Regions from separate parts of the Teredinibacter haidensis genome, predicted to be linked through region 1. Evidence: predicted binding sites of a transcription regulator. Region 1 holds the regulator's gene; each other region holds the start of a gene.
The links. The regulator sigma-54, encoded in region 1, starts transcription at its own class of promoters, with help from an activator protein. The targets are predictions, from matches to a motif close to TGGCACANNNNTTGCNNT.

Region 1 (6,411 bases):
CCAGCCTGCCGGAGCTGGCTGCCTCCATGGTCAGCGCCCTGCGCGGTCATCACGATATTGCACTGGGCAATATTATCGGCTCCAATATGTTTAACCTGATGGCGGTTATGTCGATTCCCGGCATTGTTTCCACCACCACAATGGAAGCATCCGTATTTTCTCGCGATTACCTGGTTATGCTGGGGCTTACGCTACTCTTATTTATATTAATCGTGAAAACCCTGTGGTTTCACCGAAAAACCGGAGAAGCAAAAATAGGTCGCCTGATCGGTATCATCCTGCTCTGTGGATATATCGCCTATTATATTGTCCTATTTCAGACAACTTCCGCATAAAACAAACGATACCATGACCCACAACTTTGACTTTATCCATTCGGCAAAACGCACCATTAGTATGGAGCTTGATGCCGTTGCACGACTAAACGAGCGTATCGACAACAACTTCGAACTTGCCTGCCGGGCCATACTTAACAGCCACGGACGCGTAGTGGTTTCGGGTATGGGTAAGTCCGGCCATATCGCAAAAAAAATTGTCGCCACACTGGCCAGCACAGGTACGCCGGCACTTTTTGTTCACCCTGCCGAGGCAGGGCATGGTGATCTGGGCATGGTCACCAAAGACGATCTCTTTATCGCCATTTCCAATTCAGGCTCATCACCCGAGCTAACAGCGCTGCTGCCCACCATCAAACGCCTGGGCATAGTACTGATAGCGATGACAGGCAAAGCCGCCAGCCCTCTCGCAGAAGCGGCCGATATCACACTCGATATCAGTGTTGAAACCGAAGCCTGCCCACTAGACCTAGCCCCCACATCCAGCACCACCGTCAGCCTGGTAATGGGCGACGCCTTGGCCGTCGCCCTCTTGGAAGCACGTGGATTTACGGCGGAAGATTTTGCATTTTCCCACCCCAGTGGAGCGCTCGGTAAAAAGCTGCTATTACATGTTAGTGACGTAATGCACAGCGGCGACGCGCTCCCTGCTGTCCAGACCGGCTCCAGTCTGATGGACGCTCTTGCCGAAATGAGTAAAAAAAGCTTTGGCATTACCACTGTCGTCAGTAGCGAGGGCGAATTGTTGGGTGTCTTTACCGATGGTGATTTGCGCCGCTGTCTAGATGGCGACCTCGATGTTAAAACCAGTATTATTGACCAGGTTATGAGTACAAACCCACGCACAGTTCTACCCACCGCACTGGCGGCCGAGGCGTTTAACCTGATGGAAACCCACAAAATTACCGCCTTGGTCGTAGCCGACAACAACCACCCCATTGGCATACTCCATATGCACGACATGCTGCAGGCAGGACTGGTATGAAGCACCTATCTCTAGAACAAATTGATGAAAAAGCCCGCGCCATAAAGCTATTGCTGCTAGACGTGGACGGCGTACTAACCGATGGCAAACTTTATTTCAGCGGCGACGGCTACGAAATGAAGGCCTTTCACACGCTGGATGGCCACGGCATGAAAATGCTGCGCAACTCCGGTGTCGAAGTGGGTATTATTACCGGTCGCAACAGCCCCATCGTCGCAAGGCGTGCAAGCGACCTCGGCCTAAAACTCCTCAAGCAAGGGCGCGAAGATAAATTTGTTGCTCTGCAGGAGTTACTAGAAGAATACCCCTGCGAACTCGAAAATATTGCTTTTATGGGTGATGACTACCCCGATCTAACCGTTATGTGTAAAGTCGGCCTCGCGTTAACCGTAGCCAACGCCCACCACGAAGTGGTCGAAAATGCCCACTGGCAAAGCTCCGTTAACGGCGGAGAAGGCGCCGTGCGCGAGGCGTGCGATCTTATTATGAAAGCGCAGGGCACTTACAAAGCCGCTTTAGATAAATACTTGAGCTAAACATGGTTAAAAACCGGCTATACATACTGTTTATATGTTTGGGTATTAGCGCCATTGTTATGCTGTGGGACTCTTCCGAGGAAATTCTGACTCCACCTAAATGGCAGGACGAAGATGGCCACAGCTTTCCCTATGCTGTCGCTAAAGATGCTTCAACTCAGCATTTTGGCGATCAAGGCAAACTTGATTATTCTTTTACCGCCAGCAAACTGGAACACTATCGAGTCGAAAGCGCCGACAATAAAACCTCAGCAGAAGAATACACCCTTATTTTTGAGCCTCGCTTTGAAATATATGAAGAAAAAGCGCCTTGGCAAGTAGAGGCGGAAAACGGAAAATTAGTGAGAAACACCGAGCAAATTACACTGTGGAATAATGTACGTATCTGGCAATCGGAAACGCTGAGCAACATCCAGCCGACAGAATTGAATACCAGCTCACTCACAATAAATCCCGCAGAAAAAGTCGCGTACACGCAAGAGCCTGTTAAAATACACTCGGCCTACGGCGAGATAGATGCCGTGGGTATGACCGCAGATTTTCGACAACGAAAAATCAAACTCCACAATAAAGTGAAGGCGATTCACAGAAACCCTACGCAAGCAAACCGAGATGATACTGAATCACTACCTGAATAATTTCGCTTGCCGAATGTTTAGCACTATTTTGCTGATATCCATGGGCGGCAATAGTCTCGCCCTCCCCAACGACCGCTTTCAAGATTTAAGTATTCAAGCCGACAGCGCCGAACTGGATGACCAAAACGGCACGACCACGTACGCCGGCAAGGTTATTGTGGAACAGGGCAGCATGAAAATTACGGCAGCGAAGGTCATTATCTACGGCCGTAACGACAACTATTCCATGGTTGTCGCCACAGGAAAACCCGCTCGCTTGAGCCAAATCCCAAAAAAGGGTCAGGAGGCAGTTACAGCGCAAGCTAATCGCCTTGAGTACCGCATTACCGATGAAACCCTGTTTCTGATTGATAACGCAGCATTTAAACAGGAAGGGACCAGTCTGAGCGGCAACCGCATTGAATACGATGTTAAAAGAGCCGTGGTAAAAGCGGGCGGAAAAAGCGATGCTTCCGGCGATGACCGCCGGGTAAAAATGGTCATCCCCCCTAAAGCCCTTTCCACTGAAGAACAGCCGCAAGAATAACGAGAACCCAACACCCCAATGCCTAAACTACACGCGCACCACCTAGCAAAGAGCTACAAAGGCCGCAAAGTTGTAATCGACGTTTCCATCTCCGTGGAGGATGGACAGATTGTCGGTCTACTCGGCCCCAACGGGGCCGGAAAGACCACCTGCTTTTATATGATTGCCGGTATCGTTAAGGCAGACCGCGGCGATATATCCATTGGCGATACCGATGTAACCCATATGTCTATGCATGAACGAGCCCGCCAGGGCTTGGGTTACCTGCCCCAGGAAGCATCCGTGTTTCGCAAGCTGACCGTCGCCGATAATATTATGGCGATTTTAGAAACCCGCAAAGACTTGCGCCGAAAACAGCGCCATGAAGCCATGGAACAGCTGCTCAATGAGTTCCACATTCAGCATATTCGCGACAGCTTGGGCATGGCCCTCTCCGGCGGCGAGCGCCGCCGCGTTGAAATTGCCCGCGCTCTCGCCACCGAGCCACAATTCATATTGCTCGACGAACCCTTCGCCGGAGTGGATCCCATCTCCGTCAGTGATATTAAGCAGATAGTCCAACACTTGAAGCAGCGCGGTATCGGCGTACTGATTACCGACCACAACGTACGTGAAACCCTCGATATTTGTGAAAAAGCCTATATAGTATCTGAAGGGCACATTATTGCGGAAGGAAGCGCAGAAGTCGTTCTCAGTAACCAAAAGGTACGTGAAGTCTACCTTGGGAAACACTTCACGCTATAAGTCGCGCCAATACTTGACATTACCCGCCAGCCAGCCATATCTACCGGCACAATCTTTGCTTTAAAAGGATTGATTGTCCCGACGGCGGAGACTAAACTACGTCTAATCCGCACCGACTCCGAGCAAGCCCAAATGCCAATTGGTGCCCGATCTAATTTTCACGGGAAGTTAGTAGTCGCCATATGAAGCAGTCCCTCCAACTAAAGCTCGGCCAACAACTCACCATGACACCGCAGCTGCAACAGGCCATCCGTCTCTTGCAGCTTTCCACGCTGGATCTTCAGGCAGAAATTCAGGAAGCTCTCGACTCAAACCCAATGCTCGAGACCTCCGAAGAGGGTGAAAATACCGGTACCAGCGGAGAGCAAAGCGAAACGCCAAATAGCCAGAGTCAGGAAGCCAGCCCGACGAATAGCGACGACAAGCCAGAAAAGCCCGATACCGACTGGAACGAAGATAACATTCCCACCGATCTCGCCGTCGACACCAGTTGGGACGACATCTACGAGACCGCACCCAGCGGCTCAGGCCTTGCCAAACCAGACTCGGATGACTACGATTTTGAATCTCGTCGCGGCACAGCCGAAACCCTGCAAGACCACCTGCACTGGCAACTAAACCTTACTCCCATGTCGGATCTGGACAGGGAAATAGCGGAAACGATAATCGACGCCGTAGAGCCGAACGGATTGCTGGGGCAAAAGCTGGATGACATGTTCTCCGGCCTACAAGCTCACCACGAAGAGCTTGAGATGGACGAAATGCTGGCAGTTCTACATAGGGTTCAACAGTTCGATCCTCCTGGCGTACTCAGCCAGGATATCCGCGAATGTCTGCTAACTCAGCTGCGACAGTTGCAAAGTGACACCCTTGATATTACCCACGCCAAAGCTCTGGTTAATGATTATTTGGACCTGCTCGGCGGCCGCGACTTCAAACAACTGATGCGAAAACTGCGCATAAAAGAGCCCGAACTACAGGCCGCCATTCGCGTCATTCAAAGCCTAAACCCACGCCCAGGGGAATCCATAGGCAGCGACGAAACCGAGTATGTCGTGCCAGACGTTTTCGTCAGCAAAGTGAATAACCGCTGGATGGTACAACTCAACCCCGATATCGCACCCAAGCTGCGCATTAATACCAGCTACGCCTCCCTCGTCAAACGTGCCGACTCCAGCTCAGACAACACCTTTCTACGCGACAATCTGCAGGAAGCCCGCTGGTTTCTGAAAAGTCTGCAAAGCCGCAACGAAACCTTACTCAAAGTATCCACCTGTATTGTGGAAAAACAGCAGGGCTTCCTCGACTACGGCCCGGAAGCAATGAAACCCATGGTGCTGCACAACGTCGCTGAAATAGTGGAGATGCACGAATCCACCATTTCTCGTGTAACCACCCAAAAGTATATGCACACACCCCAAGGTATTTTTGAGCTGAAATACTTTTTCTCCAGCCACGTCGCCACCGATTCAGGCGGCGAATGTTCCTCTACCGCCATTCGCGCCATCATCAAAAAACTTGTGGCGGCAGAAAACCCACGGAAACCGCTAAGTGACTCTAAAATTACTGGACTGTTAGCCGAGCAGGGTATTAAGGTAGCGCGCCGAACCATTGCAAAGTATCGCGAATCCTTGCACATACCACCCTCGAATGAACGCAAGCGACTGGTTTAAATTCAAGGCTTTTTTGATTTCTGTCCTGATAACGACTTGGAACCTCAATGAATGCTGGTAGAATGCGCGCCAGTTTGCAGCTCCGGGTCGCAAACATGGGCGTTATCGCTCCTGTTTCCGCCTTATACCTCCTAAAAGCGCTTACTACGCGCGGCTGGAAAGGACACGTAAAAACGTTATTACTATGCAGATATCAACCATTCTTACCGATGAACGCTGTAAAGCCAAAGCTACCGACGCCAGCAAAAAGCGTGTACTGGAAAGCCTAGCCAGCCTATTCGCCAGCGACCTACCCGATACAGACGAAACCACCATCTTTCAATGCCTGATCGCCCGCGAACGCTTAGGCTCGACCGGTATAGGCCAGGGCGTCGCCATCCCCCACTGCCGTTTATCCGCTTCGAATCAAACCCTCTGTGCTTGTATCACTCTCGATCATCCCGTCGATTTTGATGCCGTCGATGGAGCCCCGGTAGATGTTATTTTCGCCATCCTTGTCCCTGAAGATGCCGAAGACTCACACCTTCAAACTCTCGCCACCCTTGCCGAAGCCTTACAGAATCCGAACTTCACACGTAAACTAAAAGCCTGCAGCAGCAATGAAGAATTGTTTCGTGTCGCGGCTGGTGTAAACTGATAACCATCTAATATCAGTAAAATTACACACTGCGGGTAAGGGTTTACCCGTACAACGCTTACGATTTTATCCCCCTTTGGTATATACCCATGCGCCTGCTTATACTCAGCGGAAGATCTGGCTCAGGTAAGAGTTCTGCTCTACACCTCTTGGAAGACGAGGGTTTCACCTGTATTGATAACTTACCCGCCAACCTGCTGCCCGCTTTAATCGAGCAGATCGGCGACCGCATCAGCAGTGAAGAGCAGCGCTTTGCGATAGGGATTGATGCGCGCAATATCTACGGTGACCTCAGCAAACTCGCCGAGCTGATAGATAGCTCCGGTATTGAACGCAG
Region 2 (6,411 bases), 1.1 Mb from region 1:
CGGCACACCGGTATTACCCAATGCTCGCAACCCCGCCTCATAGATCACAATCATCTGCGCCAGAAGCAACACCGGGGCCGTAATCATCAAGTAACGCGCTGTTAGGGCGGTTACTTCCGGGTCTGGATTAATCAGAGGAACCCAAACCTCACTCAAAAACCCAAAAGCCAGCGTAAACGGAATCATCACCCCCGTGCCCACCATCAGGGTAAGAGCAACGGTTCGCTGGCATGAGGGGAAATCTTTAGCTCCGGTGTATTGCGCCACCAAAATACTACAGCCAGCACCAATACCCGCCATCAACACCAGCAACAAAAAATGCAACTTCGCAGCCAAGCCGACCGCCGCCAACGCCGTGGGGCCGAGGCTGCCGACCATCAGCACATCGGCCATCCCCAGAAAGGACTGCAGCATCATCTGTGCGGCAACGGGCAACGCCATAGCACCAACAGCGCCCCACAGGAATTTGGGGCTTAAAACAGATGAGCTTTTGAAGCCCAGCAATGAAAGAACAGAATTTTTAAACGATTTTGCGGCCATGACAACTACCGGCGTAGGAAATAATGTGAAATGTGTAAAACTATCCTGGCACCTGCCAGATGGCGGACACTATAATGAACAATGGTCTACCTGGCTATGTTTTAACCTATCAACAACATGTTCAAAACTATCATTAGGGAGTTACCGTGCAAGAGTGGGAAGACCTGTTAGAACTGGGCCCCGAGTGCCACGAACGCTTTCTAAATACCGATAATGTCCCAGAGCTGCGCTCACTGGCGGTAGAATTTGCCGGGGTATCCCAGCTGCGAGGTCGCTACTGGGTTGCCCGCAAGGCACCCGAGCACCACACCTTACTATTTACCACCGAAGGCAGAGGTAAATTGCTTACGCCTGCGGGCGAACAAGCCATAGAAGCCAACACCCTTACCCTTCTCCCCAAAAACAAACCCTTTCACTTTTCTCTCGATTCCGATCGCTGGGCAACCGCCTGGTTTTGCCTGGACGATGCCGACCAATGGCAGCACCTGAATCGCGAGCCGAGCGATATCCGCTATTGCGCTGTCGCCGCCCCCATTTACTACCTGCTCTGCCAGCTCTACTACGAGCCCAGCAGCAGCATGCGTAAATCTCCCATCCGACAACTAAAGCAGTATTTAAACCAGGCGCTGGGAAAACGCCCCAGTCAAAGCCGCAGCGAAATGGACCAAACCCGCCGCCTGGAAGGTATGTTTAACGAGCTTCAACAGCAGCTACACGTAGACTGGACCGTTGCCGATATGGCCAGCCGCATACACTACTCTGCGCCGCACCTGCACCGGCTCTGCCAGCAGGTTTACGGACAAAGCCCAATGCAACGGCTAATCAGCCTGCGCATCGAGCGCGCCCGACAACTACTCACCGATACCAACTGGCCGCTGGTACAAATCGCCAATACCGTTGGCTATCAAGACGTTTTCAATTTTTCAAATCGTTTTAAAAAGGTAGCAGGTATATCCCCCTCCGGGTATCGGCAGCAACGGGTTAAAAACCAACATAGCGAGGCAAAACAGCCCTAGCAGAAAAAACGCCTACCTACGCACAGGCCTAATTTCGGCATTTTTAAATTTCTTAATATCCGTGGCCATTGGTGTAAAATCTCGCCTGGCTTCTTTTCTGCCACTTCGGGATCACTTATCCAATCGCTAGATGGTCTATTATCAATGGTGTTTTTATGCCCGCCCCTAGGGCAGAGGGCAAGTAACTCAAAAAGCATCGAAGCCATAATTACGCATTTTTTATAGGCGTTTTTTTACAGTAACCAAGCCACCCTACGGCAAAAAACCCTAGTTCTTCAGCACTGTACGTTTATTAACGTTAACGAGATGACCAACCAATGAAAGAAGTCAAAATTTCAAAAGAATTTGTTGAACTCTACAAAATATTAAAATTTGAGGGGCTTGCTTCCAGCGGCGGCGAGGCAAAAACCGTAATTCACGATGGGCAAGTGTTGGTGAATGGTGTTGTAGAAACCCAAAAACGAAAGAAAATTGTTGCCGGTGACACTATTGAATTTATGGACACTACATTAAAGATTGTGCCGCAATAAACATCAGGCCAACACGCTCCAGTTATCGGGGTGTTGTTGTGCAAGCTAAAAATTAAAGTACGCGTGAGACCTAAATTCTATGAGCGATAAGCAGAAAAACAATCCCTTGCACGGCGTTACACTTGAGAAGGTTTTAACCCTATTGGTGGATCGCTATGGCTGGGAAGGTCTGGCTGAGCGAATCAATATCAATTGTTTCAAGAGTGAGCCCTCTATTAAGTCGTCTCTAAAGTTTTTACGTAAAACGCAATGGGCTAGAGACAAGGTTGAGCGCTTGTATATATCAACATTCGAAAACTCAGCCCCGCAGTAATATTTATTAACGGTATAATCGCCTTTTTTGATCGAGAGTTATTCATATGCACGTTACCGAAAATACGGTTGTCAGCTTTCACTACAGCCTCAGCGAAGCCGGTGGAGAAGAGCTGGAAAACAACCGCGATTCTGTCCCCATGGCCTATCTCCACGGGCATGGCAATATACTCGCAGGGCTGGAAGAAGGCATGGCCGGGCTCGCAGTCGGCGAGAAGAAGTCCATCACCCTGCCGCCCGAGCAGGCCTACGGCCCGCGCCGCGAAAACGCCTCGCAAAAGGTACCCATTAAGCATTTAGCGGGAAAGTACAAACGCCTGCTACCAGGTATGATCGTGAAGGTTAATACCGAAAAAGGTGTTATTAATGCGAGCGTAATTAAAACCGGCTTAAAGATGGTAACGATCGATACAAACCATCCATTTGCCGGTAAAACCTTAGCTTTCGATGTCGAAATTATCAGTATCCGCCCGGCAACAGACGAAGAAATAACCCACAAACATGCCCATGGTGAGGGCGGGCATCATCACTAGCGATCAGGCAAACCCAATCAAATCCAGGTCTGCTCTGCCTGAACCAAAACGTTTATTGGCAAGGCGCACACCTTAGCCCTTAGCAAAGACGTGCAACGTAAAAAAGGGTGTTTTGGGCTCGCCCTTCGGGGCTTCCTCGCCCAATTGTTCAAAAAGAGACAGTGCGGAGACAAGGAAGGCCCAGAGGCCAAAATAACATTAAACTTAATCAGGGTTTTCTTAAGTAACCTCCCCCTCAAAGCAGGCAGGTTACTTCAACAGCTCATGACACGCGTTGAGAAAATTCAATTTATAATTTGATTGCACTTATCGAGTGCTAATTTGAAACGCGCGACTTAATTCAGGGCGTTAATGCAAACAATAGGCTTTAAACCACAACAACCGAATTATCCGCACCACAGCTGTTGGGCACGTATTTATCCGCATCGTAATCATTTTCCCATTGCTCGCCATCAAGGACGTAGCGATACTCGTATTCCTGCCCTGTCTCCAAATCTAAAGTCGTCGCATAGGAACCATCTTTTTGTTTACGTAGAGGCGTGGTTGAATAGTCCCAACCGTTAAATTCCCCTGCCAGATAGACCTTTTTGGCGTCTACGACAAGTGGATCTGGCGCGATAAATTTTACTTTACACACGGGCTTAGACTTTAAATAACGCTTGTTCAAACTCATACCAAAAGCTCCTTGATCGAAAAGAATGGCTAAACTCTAGCACCAATTAATCACACTACTGAGTGTTGAGCAGTATGCGCTAAAAATCAAAAATATGGACCACAAAACAATAAAGATGTCGTCTCGATTTACGACATTCATTTACGAGCAATATTTTTGCCAACGTTTTTCGCAACTTAAATAACGGTAAAAACCTGAAAAGTGTATTTTTCTTCTTCGCCATAGCATACATTCGCTTGCGTTAAACGCTACCCGCTGTCGCCACGTCAACAAACTAGCGAGGCCAACCGTCTCTGAACGTTAGACATTCACGCTGACAAGGCGAGGGCGACTCACGAGATATTGTCAGAGACCACTCGACGTTGCTTGGGCTTTATTAGGGTAATGAAAGACCTCCTCATTTTGCTTTAACATTAGAATTACCTCTCCCAAACCCACGGCACAAAAACAAGGTCCATAACGTCGTAAAAATTGACAACTACCGGCCGCCAAGCCTTATGTATCAAGCAGTTCAGGGAAATGGTTTACTACTTGCCTTCAACTCACCACCTCTTTTTTAGCTACAACAAACAGTATAAGGAATACAACATGTTGAAATGCAAAATAGCCGCGGCTTTAGTCGTAGCGACCTTTACCGCAACGGCGCATGCCACTCCAGTCGTAATGGAAGGAGACTATGTATACACCGCAGTGAGTGACAACGGCACCCTCGGTTACGGTGGTACAACTTCTCCAGGCATCGTGCACGATGCAAGCGGTACAGGATCCTGGCCTATTGATGATTACCTAACGCCAGGAACCCCATTTGAAGGTTTTTATGTATCATCAAATGAAACGGGCATCCTAGGTAACAACAACGATGACCTTTCCAGCATCGGCATGACCTCAATAACCGACACTTCCGGTATTAGCGCTTACGACCAATCTGTTAATTGGCAGGGTGCATTCAACGCCCTCTTCGCGTTGGAAACAGACACTTACTACAACGATGGAGATGAGCGCATCACGATGACAACAACGCTAACCGCGTTGGCAGATTTGACCGCTGTAAGCTTTCTGCGCGTTTTAGACCCCGATCCCGATCGAATTACTCATGGTTCATGGTCCCGGTGACGCAAGCAATGGCCTGGCTGCAGAAGACTGGGTACACTCGGAAGGAACGGGAACCGGTTTAACCATCGGCCTGTACTCAGATTCCGCGGTTGCTCATAACACTGGCGTATCCGACGATTGGAGCATTGACCCTCAGTTTTACTTGAACGGTACCGACGAAGGCAATGGTGATCACACCATCGGCCTCGCGTTTGATATCGGCGATCTGCTCGCAAATGAAGTCATCACGTTCACCTATAGCTATGTTATGGGCGATAGTTTAGAAAATGTCGATATTCCCGTTGATGTTCCAGAGCCTTCTACACTCGCTCTGCTTGGCCTTGGTCTGGCATCTCTGGGCCTGAGCCGCCGCAGAAAAGCGTAAAAATAGTCCACAAATACTTTACGCAGCCCGAAATGCCAGCGCCTTGCTGGCATTTCTTCTATTGAAGCGCCGCTATGCGAACATTCGGCACATTACCCCCTCCCCTACGACTTACACCCCAAGCGCGAGATCGGCCAGGAACATCACGCCGTAGCTGTTACAATGGCGGCCCATTTTCATACGAGATACGACTATGACTCTTTCCCGCACGCGCATGTCGACCCAAGGTCCCGAAGTTTCCCGCTTTATTGCCGGGTACTGGCGATTAAAATACTGGGGTATTAGCGATCAGGAATTAGTCAGTTTTATCGAACAGCATCTGGAGATGGGCATCACAACCGTTGATCATGCAATGGTATACCGCAGCGAGGAGCCTTTTGGGCGCGCACTTAAGATCAAGCCAGAACTGCGTCAGTCGATGGAAATCGTCAGTAAATGCGGCATTCGTCCTGCGGGCTTCGGCCCTATGGGTGCCAAGGCCGTCAACCATTACGACAGCAGCAAAAAACACATTATTGCCTCCACAGAGACCTCCTTGCAGCATCTGGGCACCGACTACCTCGACGTACTGCTTATCCACCGCCCCGATTACCTGATGAACGCAGAAGAAGTCGCCGATGCCTTTCAAACCCTTAAGCAAGCGGGCAAGGTAAAGTATTTTGGCGTTTCCAATTTTTCCCTCCACCAATTCGAACTGCTCAATGCCCACGTTAAAAGTTTTACGCCAGAGGGCTTGGTTACCAATCAAGTAGAGTTTTCCCCGTACAATCTAGATGCGCTGGATGAAGGGTTTTTCGAGCAGGCATCGCTGAATCAGATCACTCCCATGCTGTGGAGCTGCTTGGCCGGTGGCCAACTAATGCAGCCCGAAGACGAAAAGGGCAAGCGTATCCAGCAAGCCTTGCAGATCGTGGCAGACGAACTCGGCTTGAACGAGCTGGAACCGGTGATTTACGCCTGGGTACTTGGGCTACCCTGCCCCACACTCCCGTTACTTGGCACCAGCAAAATCGAGCGCTATAAAATTGCCCTGCAAGCGCAAAGTATTGAGCTCAACCGCGAGCAGTGGTACCGCATTTGGGAAGCCTCCAAAGGTCACGCAGTACCCTAGGGGCGGCTACCTTTAACAATGCAAGAGACTCCGCTGCAAATACTGCAACATACCTTTGGCTACGACAGTTTTCGCGAGCCACAGGAAAGCATTATCGACTGCTTATGCAACGATGGTGACGCACTGGTCATTATGCCGACCGGCGGCGGTAAATCTCTCTGCTATCAAATTCCCGCGTTGGCCCGCCCCGGTGTCGGTGTCGTTATCTCACCGTTAATT
Region 3 (6,411 bases), 810 kb from region 1:
GCTCCTGATGCCCACCGCGCAACAGGGGGCGGAATCGAGTACCGCGCTTTAAGTAAAGTACACCTATGCCCTTTGGTCCATGTAATTTATGCCCAGAAAGAGACAGCATATGAATGGCAGAATCTTTTACATTAACAGGTACTTTCCCCACGGCCTGTACCGCATCTGTATGGAACATAATACCAGCGTCCTGCGCCATTCCTGCCATTTTTTCGACAGGAAATAGTGTACCGGTTTCATTATTGGCCCACATAACACTAACGATAGCGACCCTATCCGACAGCAATACTTGATATTCCTGCAAGTTTAAACGGCCTCGCTTATCCACTTTCAAACGGTGAATGGTATACCCCTGGGATTCCAGGTTTTCACATAATGTTAAAATAGCAGGGTGCTCTACTTCCGTAGTAATAATTTCTTTACGTTCAGGCTGCGCACGCAGCGCCGACAAAATAGCGGTGGAATCGGACTCAGTACCACAAGAGGTAAATATTATCTCCGAATCATGTTCCGCCCCCAAGAGAGTTTGAATACTGCTACGAGCCTTCTTTATCGCAAAACCCACTTTGTTGCCAAAACTGTGTAAAGATGACGGATTACCAAACTGCTCGGTAAAATAGGGCAGCATATCCGCGACCACAGCAGGATCAACCATCGTAGTAGCATTATTATCCAAGTAGATATCATTCATTTCAGGCTCCCATAAGCGTTGTGAGTTTTTCCTCGCCAACCGGAATAACTTTTACAAACTCGCCCAAACTTTCCATTAGCTTTTGCTGTATACCGCCAACAGTAGCTGTAGCAAGCTGACAACCTACGCAGGCACCTACCAGCTTGACATAGATATTTTTACCATCAACATCCAGCAACTCAACATCGCCATGGTCGCGCTGTAGCGTTGGGCGAATATCATCCAATGTCGCCTCGATTTTGTGAATGCGCTGCACCAAAGTCATCTTTGCTGGCTTTTCGGGTTCCAGTATTTTCACTACAGGACCATTATTCAAGTGCACAATATTTTTCTTGGTAGCAGCAATGGGGGCTGGTGTAAACTTTTCGCCACGCTCGGCCATTTCATCTACCAGAATTTCTTCGATTTTTTCATGGCAGGAAGAACAACCACCTCCGGCCTTAGTATAGTTGGTGACATCTTCCACAGAAGAAAGGCTATTGGATTTTATCGTATCGCGAACCATAACTTCATCGATAGCGAAACATTTACAGACAAGTGCGCCTTCTTCGTGATCATCCTCGATTTCTTCTCCTCGATAGTTGGCAATTGCCGCTTGTAGTGCCTCACGCCCCATAACCGAGCAATGCATTTTTTCCGGTGGCAAACCATCTAAATAATCGGCGATATCCTGATTACTGATTTTCAACGCGTCATCAATATGCAAGCCTTTAACCATTTCGGTTAAAGCCGATGATGAGGCGATCGCGGAACCACAACCGAAGGTTTGAAAGCCAGCCGCCGAAATAATATCAGTCTCCGGTTCGATTTTTAGCGTGAGCCTTAACGCATCTCCACAGCTCAGCGAGCCGACGTCACCGGTACCGTTGGCATTGACAACAGCACCCGCATTTTTTGGCTCGTAAAAATGTTCTTTAACTTTTTCCGAATAGTCCCACATAAAAAACTCCTCGCTTCGGTATATCTGAGCCTTAACGGCGTCATTAGCAGGTAAACGAATCGCCGCAATCGCAAGACGTTTTAGCGTTAGGGTTTTCAAACTTAAACCCACTACCCTCAACACTTTCTATAAAATCTACGGTTACGTTTTTTAGCAATGGAACACTGGCTTGATCTACCAACACAGTTACCCCTCCACAATCTACAAGCTGGTCATTCGCGGCCGGCAATTCTTCAAGCCGCAAAGTGTATTTAAACCCCGCGCAACCACCACCTTCAACTTGGATACGCAATCCAGCAATAGGCTTTTTAGCGCTGATAATAAATCTGTCGACTGCCTCTACAGCCTTACCCGTTAACGAAATCATATGGCTTTCCTCTTTGGCAGAAACTTTAGTTACTGAATACGAGGATTGTTTTGCAAGCGGTGTGCCACCACATAAAGGTTAAAAAGCGCTGAATATTCAACACCTTATCCATAGCCTCGATTCATGTGGAGGAACTGTAACGAATCTATTTTGAATATTTGTAGGTTTTACGACAGACAACGGAGGGATTAGACACAAGGGATAATAAAAAGTGGGTGGGTTACGGACTACTGCAACCCACCCCATAACGTGATTCACGAATAAAAACGCTCTAGTTGCACTTCGCGAAAAGTGTTGGAAGGCTTTCTATGTTTTTTCTACTAAAACTACGGATATAAGCAGTATCGCTGAACGGATCCGCGTGCTGAATTTACCGTGAGCGGGGATTATTCTTCTGTCCACACACAAAGTATTATAATTCTGCCACCTCGCGGTAGTCATTGACTAATTTGATGGCTTTATTCAACAGGATATGAGCAGCGGCTATCAACTTTTCCGGTGATTCGAAACCAAAACGGTGGACATCGCGCTGAATTTTATCCAACACAACCAATTTTCCAACCGTAATCAGCACTCGACCAAACCCCTCGTATGTCAAATTGACTACGGGAACGGCCATAATACCGGTTTCTTTTTCGATCAATTGAGAAATTCCATTGTAAAAGGCTTTTACTCTCGAGACAGTCGTTTCATCTGGATCACCGACTAATGGAATTTCCCGCCTTCGCGCTTTTGTCAGGATCATAGGGTCCAACACTCTGGCATCACTCCATGTATCGTAGGTGCCGTAGCTATCCACTGCTCGTAACTGAATAATCATTTGCTTGATAAAGGGATCGTTCAGTACAACTGCACCCTCTTCTATAACAGCGTTTACATCATCGCCCATAGTTACCGTCCTTTTACACGTAAACCATCGTTAGTATTCCAGATTCCAGGAGCCAATACGATCAGCCGAGCGTTGGCGTAAAATCGCTTTGGCTAGCCAATATGAGGGCCGTTCATTCAATTCTTGTCGAAACGCTTTCAGCAGTTGCTTAATTGCGATATCTTCCGGTACTTTCAGAGGCTGAATATTGCGTTCAAGTAGCTGCTTTACTGCCGACGCGCCACACGCGCGGCAATATACCGCCACACAGTCGTCCAACAGCTCCAACTTATGCACCAGCTTATCTTCCATATCAAGCACGCCAATATCACAAAATTCCGCAATGGTTAGCAGGCTTGAAGCTTCTGAGTTAACGCCATAAATGGCAAATGTTTTCGCGGAGCCAAAATGCTGATTCACCATTCGATTATTATCTGTCGCAAAAGCAATTTTTAAAATTGGCTTAATATCATTGCTGGTGATGACACTAAGTTTTCGCGTCAGGCTTGCCATTGCTAGTGCCTCAAGTCCTTTTCTTCGAATTGTTTCGATAATATAGACTCGTATGGCTGGACCCCTTTGTGATTTTCAACTAGCAGATTGGCTAACTCAAATAATGTCTGTTGAGTTCCACGGTATCCAAACCAGCAGCGCTGAAACCCACCGATAAAATCGTACTGTGGAAAGCCCATTCTCAAAATCGGAATACCCAAGCGCCTGGCCGATTCCACAGCATGGCTGCTACCTAGAAATAACTGCGCACGGTTCAACATTGCCAACTGTTCTGCATCATCAAGATCCCCAACGCTTATACGATCTAAATCAGTTTGAATCAACGCGCTATTTTTGTCAGAGGCACGAGCAGGCACCACAGCAGCGACCGTATGTGCGCCCATACTTCTCACTAGTCTATCGAACCCCAACACCAGATCAGAGTCACCCGCGATGGCAATGCGGGAGTCTCCAATCATAAAGTGAGTATCCAGCATCGCATCCTGTAATTGGCTACGCTGCCGCTGCCATTTGATCGGCACGTCCAGTCCACTTATTTCACTGAGTACCATAAACCAATCGTCTACGGCGTCCTGTCCGATTAGGTGGCCAAAATGAAATTCCGGTACTGACGTTCTTTCCTGCAACGTCGCAGCTGCCGTTATCATACTTTCCCCCACAACTAGAGTTGCGACACTTTCACCGGATATTTTAATATCATTAACAGATACTCCACCGGACGTCAGCGGATTAAAATCGTCTTCATCGAGATGACCATCTAGTGAGCCGGACAGATCGGGAATTAACAGCGGTCTTAAACCGAAGCTTTCAATACTCTCGCTGATAAACTCCAGATCCCCCGGCGTTAAGTTACCACCACACAAAACGTTCACCTGTTTTTTTCGCAGTCCAACACGACTGTGGTCCTGTAGCACCACACGTTCGATAATAGCTTTTACCGCGAGCGAAAAACCACTTTCAAAACAACCGGCATAATCTGGAGTGTTAACCGGTACAACGATCACATCTTTAAACTGCGGATAGGTTTTGTGAAACTCCTTAATAGCGCGATTCAGATCACAGCCCTGAGTTTCAGATAATCCTGTAGAAAGCAAACCAATCAACGCGGGCCTGCTTTTTTCGCTAATGGTCTTTAAGGCTTCGATAATATTTTCATCTGCCCCCATTATGGAGCTTACCTGATCCATCGCCGTCGTTTGGATCGGTATAGGCTCACGAAAATGACGGACAAAAAACACTTTTGCAAAAGCTGTACAGCCCTGCGAGCCGTGCATGAGCGGGATACTTTTGTTTAAACCCAAAAACGCCAAAGCACCACCTACCGTCTGGCTGGATTTTAGCGGGTTAACCGATAGAGCCTTTTTTCGTTTTTTGATGCCTGCCATTGCTCTTTATCCGTTTGCTGTTAAGACTTCGCCCATGCAGAGCTTATTCCAGGGTGCAGGTTTGCGTACCGCTTTCCATACAGGATTTTCCAGAGTCAAACACAGCTGACGTATTAATTCCAATATTCCCTCGTAACCGGCATAGGCAAACTCTCGTTCCTGATTAATATCGAGAAAAGGCATCTTAGCTTTTAATGCTGTATACATATTGCGCCCTCCAGCGATTAGAATATCGGCTTTATAGTCAGCAACAGTTTGCAGCAGTATTTTGGGATTGCCTTCATCCAGCATTTTCACATCGTCACCCATTAACTCCCTTATACGGGCTTTATCCTCTTCTGTAGACTTTCGTGTTCCAGTTGCCACGACCTTCATCCCCAATTCCTGCAAGGCGGAAACAACGGACCAGGATTTCACACCACCGGTATATAGGAGCACTCGCTTGCCCTCCAGGCGAGGCCGCAACGCCTGAGTTTTTTCACGAATCTTTGTTTCTTCCCTCTGGATGAGCGCTTCGGTTCTGGCAATTAAATCTAGATCATTAATACTGCTGGCGATGTCGCGTAGGGCCTGAGACATATCCGTGATTCCGTAAAAACTACCTTCGAACCAGGGTGTGCCGTATCGACTCTGCAACTTCCGGGCGACATTGATCATAGCTTTGGAACAAACCATCATATTGACTTCTGCACGATGCATCGTTTGAACTTCTTTAAAACGAGCATCCCCAGACAATGTGCATAAAACGCGCAACCCCAGTTCATCAAACAACGGCAACACATGCCAGAATTCCCCTGCAATATTGTACTCACCGATTAAGTTGATATCGTGAATCTTAATATTCGGTTGATTAGGTAAAATAGGCTTGGGATCGGGTTCACGCGTTCCTACGACGTGCTTAAGCATCGTCTCCCCGGCTATACGATTCCCTAAGTTTTTTGTGCCGTAAAAACCCGCGGCGTCTACAGGAACAACTGGTACACCGAAACGTTTTTGCGCCGCAAGACATACTGCATCTATATCATCGCCAATTAAGGCCGGGACACAGGTGTTATAGACGAATATTGCCGGTGGATGATATTGCTCAATCGCTTGCTTAATCGAATGAAACAGACGTTTTTCACCCCGCCCCATAATCACATCCTGTTCCGACAAATCTGTAGTCATCCCAATACGGTAAAGTTTAGGGCCGCTGGAACGCGTCCCGCGACTATCCCACGAACTGCCTGCACAGGCGATCGATCCGTGAACAATATGAGCCACATCAGCGATCGGCAGTAAGGCAATCTGCGCCCCATCGAACGCACAACCACCCGCAGCGGCACCGGGCTTTGGTTTGGAGCAGCCAGATTTTCCTTTTTTGTTATGACTGCACGCTGGCTCGTCCAACAACACTGCGATTTGCTTCGCTTTCATACAAAACGGCCTCTGGGTTACGACGTTGTTTTTTGCATAGTTTACAAGGGCAGCTGCAAAGGTTGTTCCACATGCTATGCTGTTGTTTTATATCGTAATTTTTATTTCTTATTGTCGGGATTGTTACAAATAGTTGTTGGGTGTAGAGAGATTGATAACATATAATTTATTTTTATTTTGGCTCAGCTCTATGACTTGAAAAATGTAGCTATATTTGCAAGCGAAACGTAA

Region 2: H5715_RS18075 (isoamylase early set domain-containing protein) is a predicted target of sigma-54. The motif match lies at 3,749-3,766, and genes of this name have one in related genera.
Region 3: H5715_RS09705 (HesB/IscA family protein) is a predicted target of sigma-54. The motif match lies at 2,048-2,065, and genes of this name have one in related genera.

The regions. Positions count from the first base shown of each region.
Region 1 covers NZ_CP060084.1:3,292,639-3,299,049, forward strand. The annotation lists gene H5715_RS13125 (calcium/sodium antiporter) at 1-335, shown strand, start outside; gene H5715_RS13130 (KpsF/GutQ family sugar-phosphate isomerase) at 349-1,320, shown strand; gene H5715_RS13135 (KdsC family phosphatase) at 1,317-1,856, shown strand; gene lptC (LPS export ABC transporter periplasmic protein LptC) at 1,859-2,494, shown strand; gene lptA (lipopolysaccharide transport periplasmic protein LptA) at 2,508-3,020, shown strand; gene lptB (LPS export ABC transporter ATP-binding protein) at 3,039-3,764, shown strand; gene H5715_RS13155 (RNA polymerase factor sigma-54) at 3,947-5,437, shown strand; gene ptsN (PTS IIA-like nitrogen regulatory protein PtsN) at 5,622-6,074, shown strand; gene rapZ (RNase adapter RapZ) at 6,164-6,411, shown strand, end outside.
Region 2 covers NZ_CP060084.1:4,421,039-4,427,449, reverse strand. The annotation lists gene H5715_RS18100 (MATE family efflux transporter) at 1-540, opposite strand, end outside; gene H5715_RS18095 (AraC family transcriptional regulator) at 687-1,556, shown strand; gene H5715_RS18090 (RNA-binding S4 domain-containing protein) at 1,874-2,086, shown strand; gene H5715_RS18085 (VF530 family protein) at 2,166-2,399, shown strand; gene H5715_RS18080 (FKBP-type peptidyl-prolyl cis-trans isomerase) at 2,446-2,931, shown strand; gene H5715_RS18075 (isoamylase early set domain-containing protein) at 3,299-3,604, opposite strand; gene H5715_RS18070 (hypothetical protein) at 4,193-4,717, shown strand; gene H5715_RS20110 (PEP-CTERM sorting domain-containing protein) at 4,698-5,081, shown strand; gene H5715_RS18060 (aldo/keto reductase) at 5,275-6,192, shown strand; gene recQ (DNA helicase RecQ) at 6,211-6,411, shown strand, end outside.
Region 3 covers NZ_CP060084.1:2,485,150-2,491,560, forward strand. The annotation lists gene nifS (cysteine desulfurase NifS) at 1-691, opposite strand, end outside; gene nifU (Fe-S cluster assembly protein NifU) at 693-1,730, opposite strand; gene H5715_RS09705 (HesB/IscA family protein) at 1,675-1,998, opposite strand; gene H5715_RS09710 (NifX-associated nitrogen fixation protein) at 2,411-2,887, opposite strand; gene H5715_RS09715 (NifB/NifX family molybdenum-iron cluster-binding protein) at 2,918-3,379, opposite strand; gene nifN (nitrogenase iron-molybdenum cofactor biosynthesis protein NifN) at 3,382-4,764, opposite strand; gene nifE (nitrogenase iron-molybdenum cofactor biosynthesis protein NifE) at 4,771-6,180, opposite strand.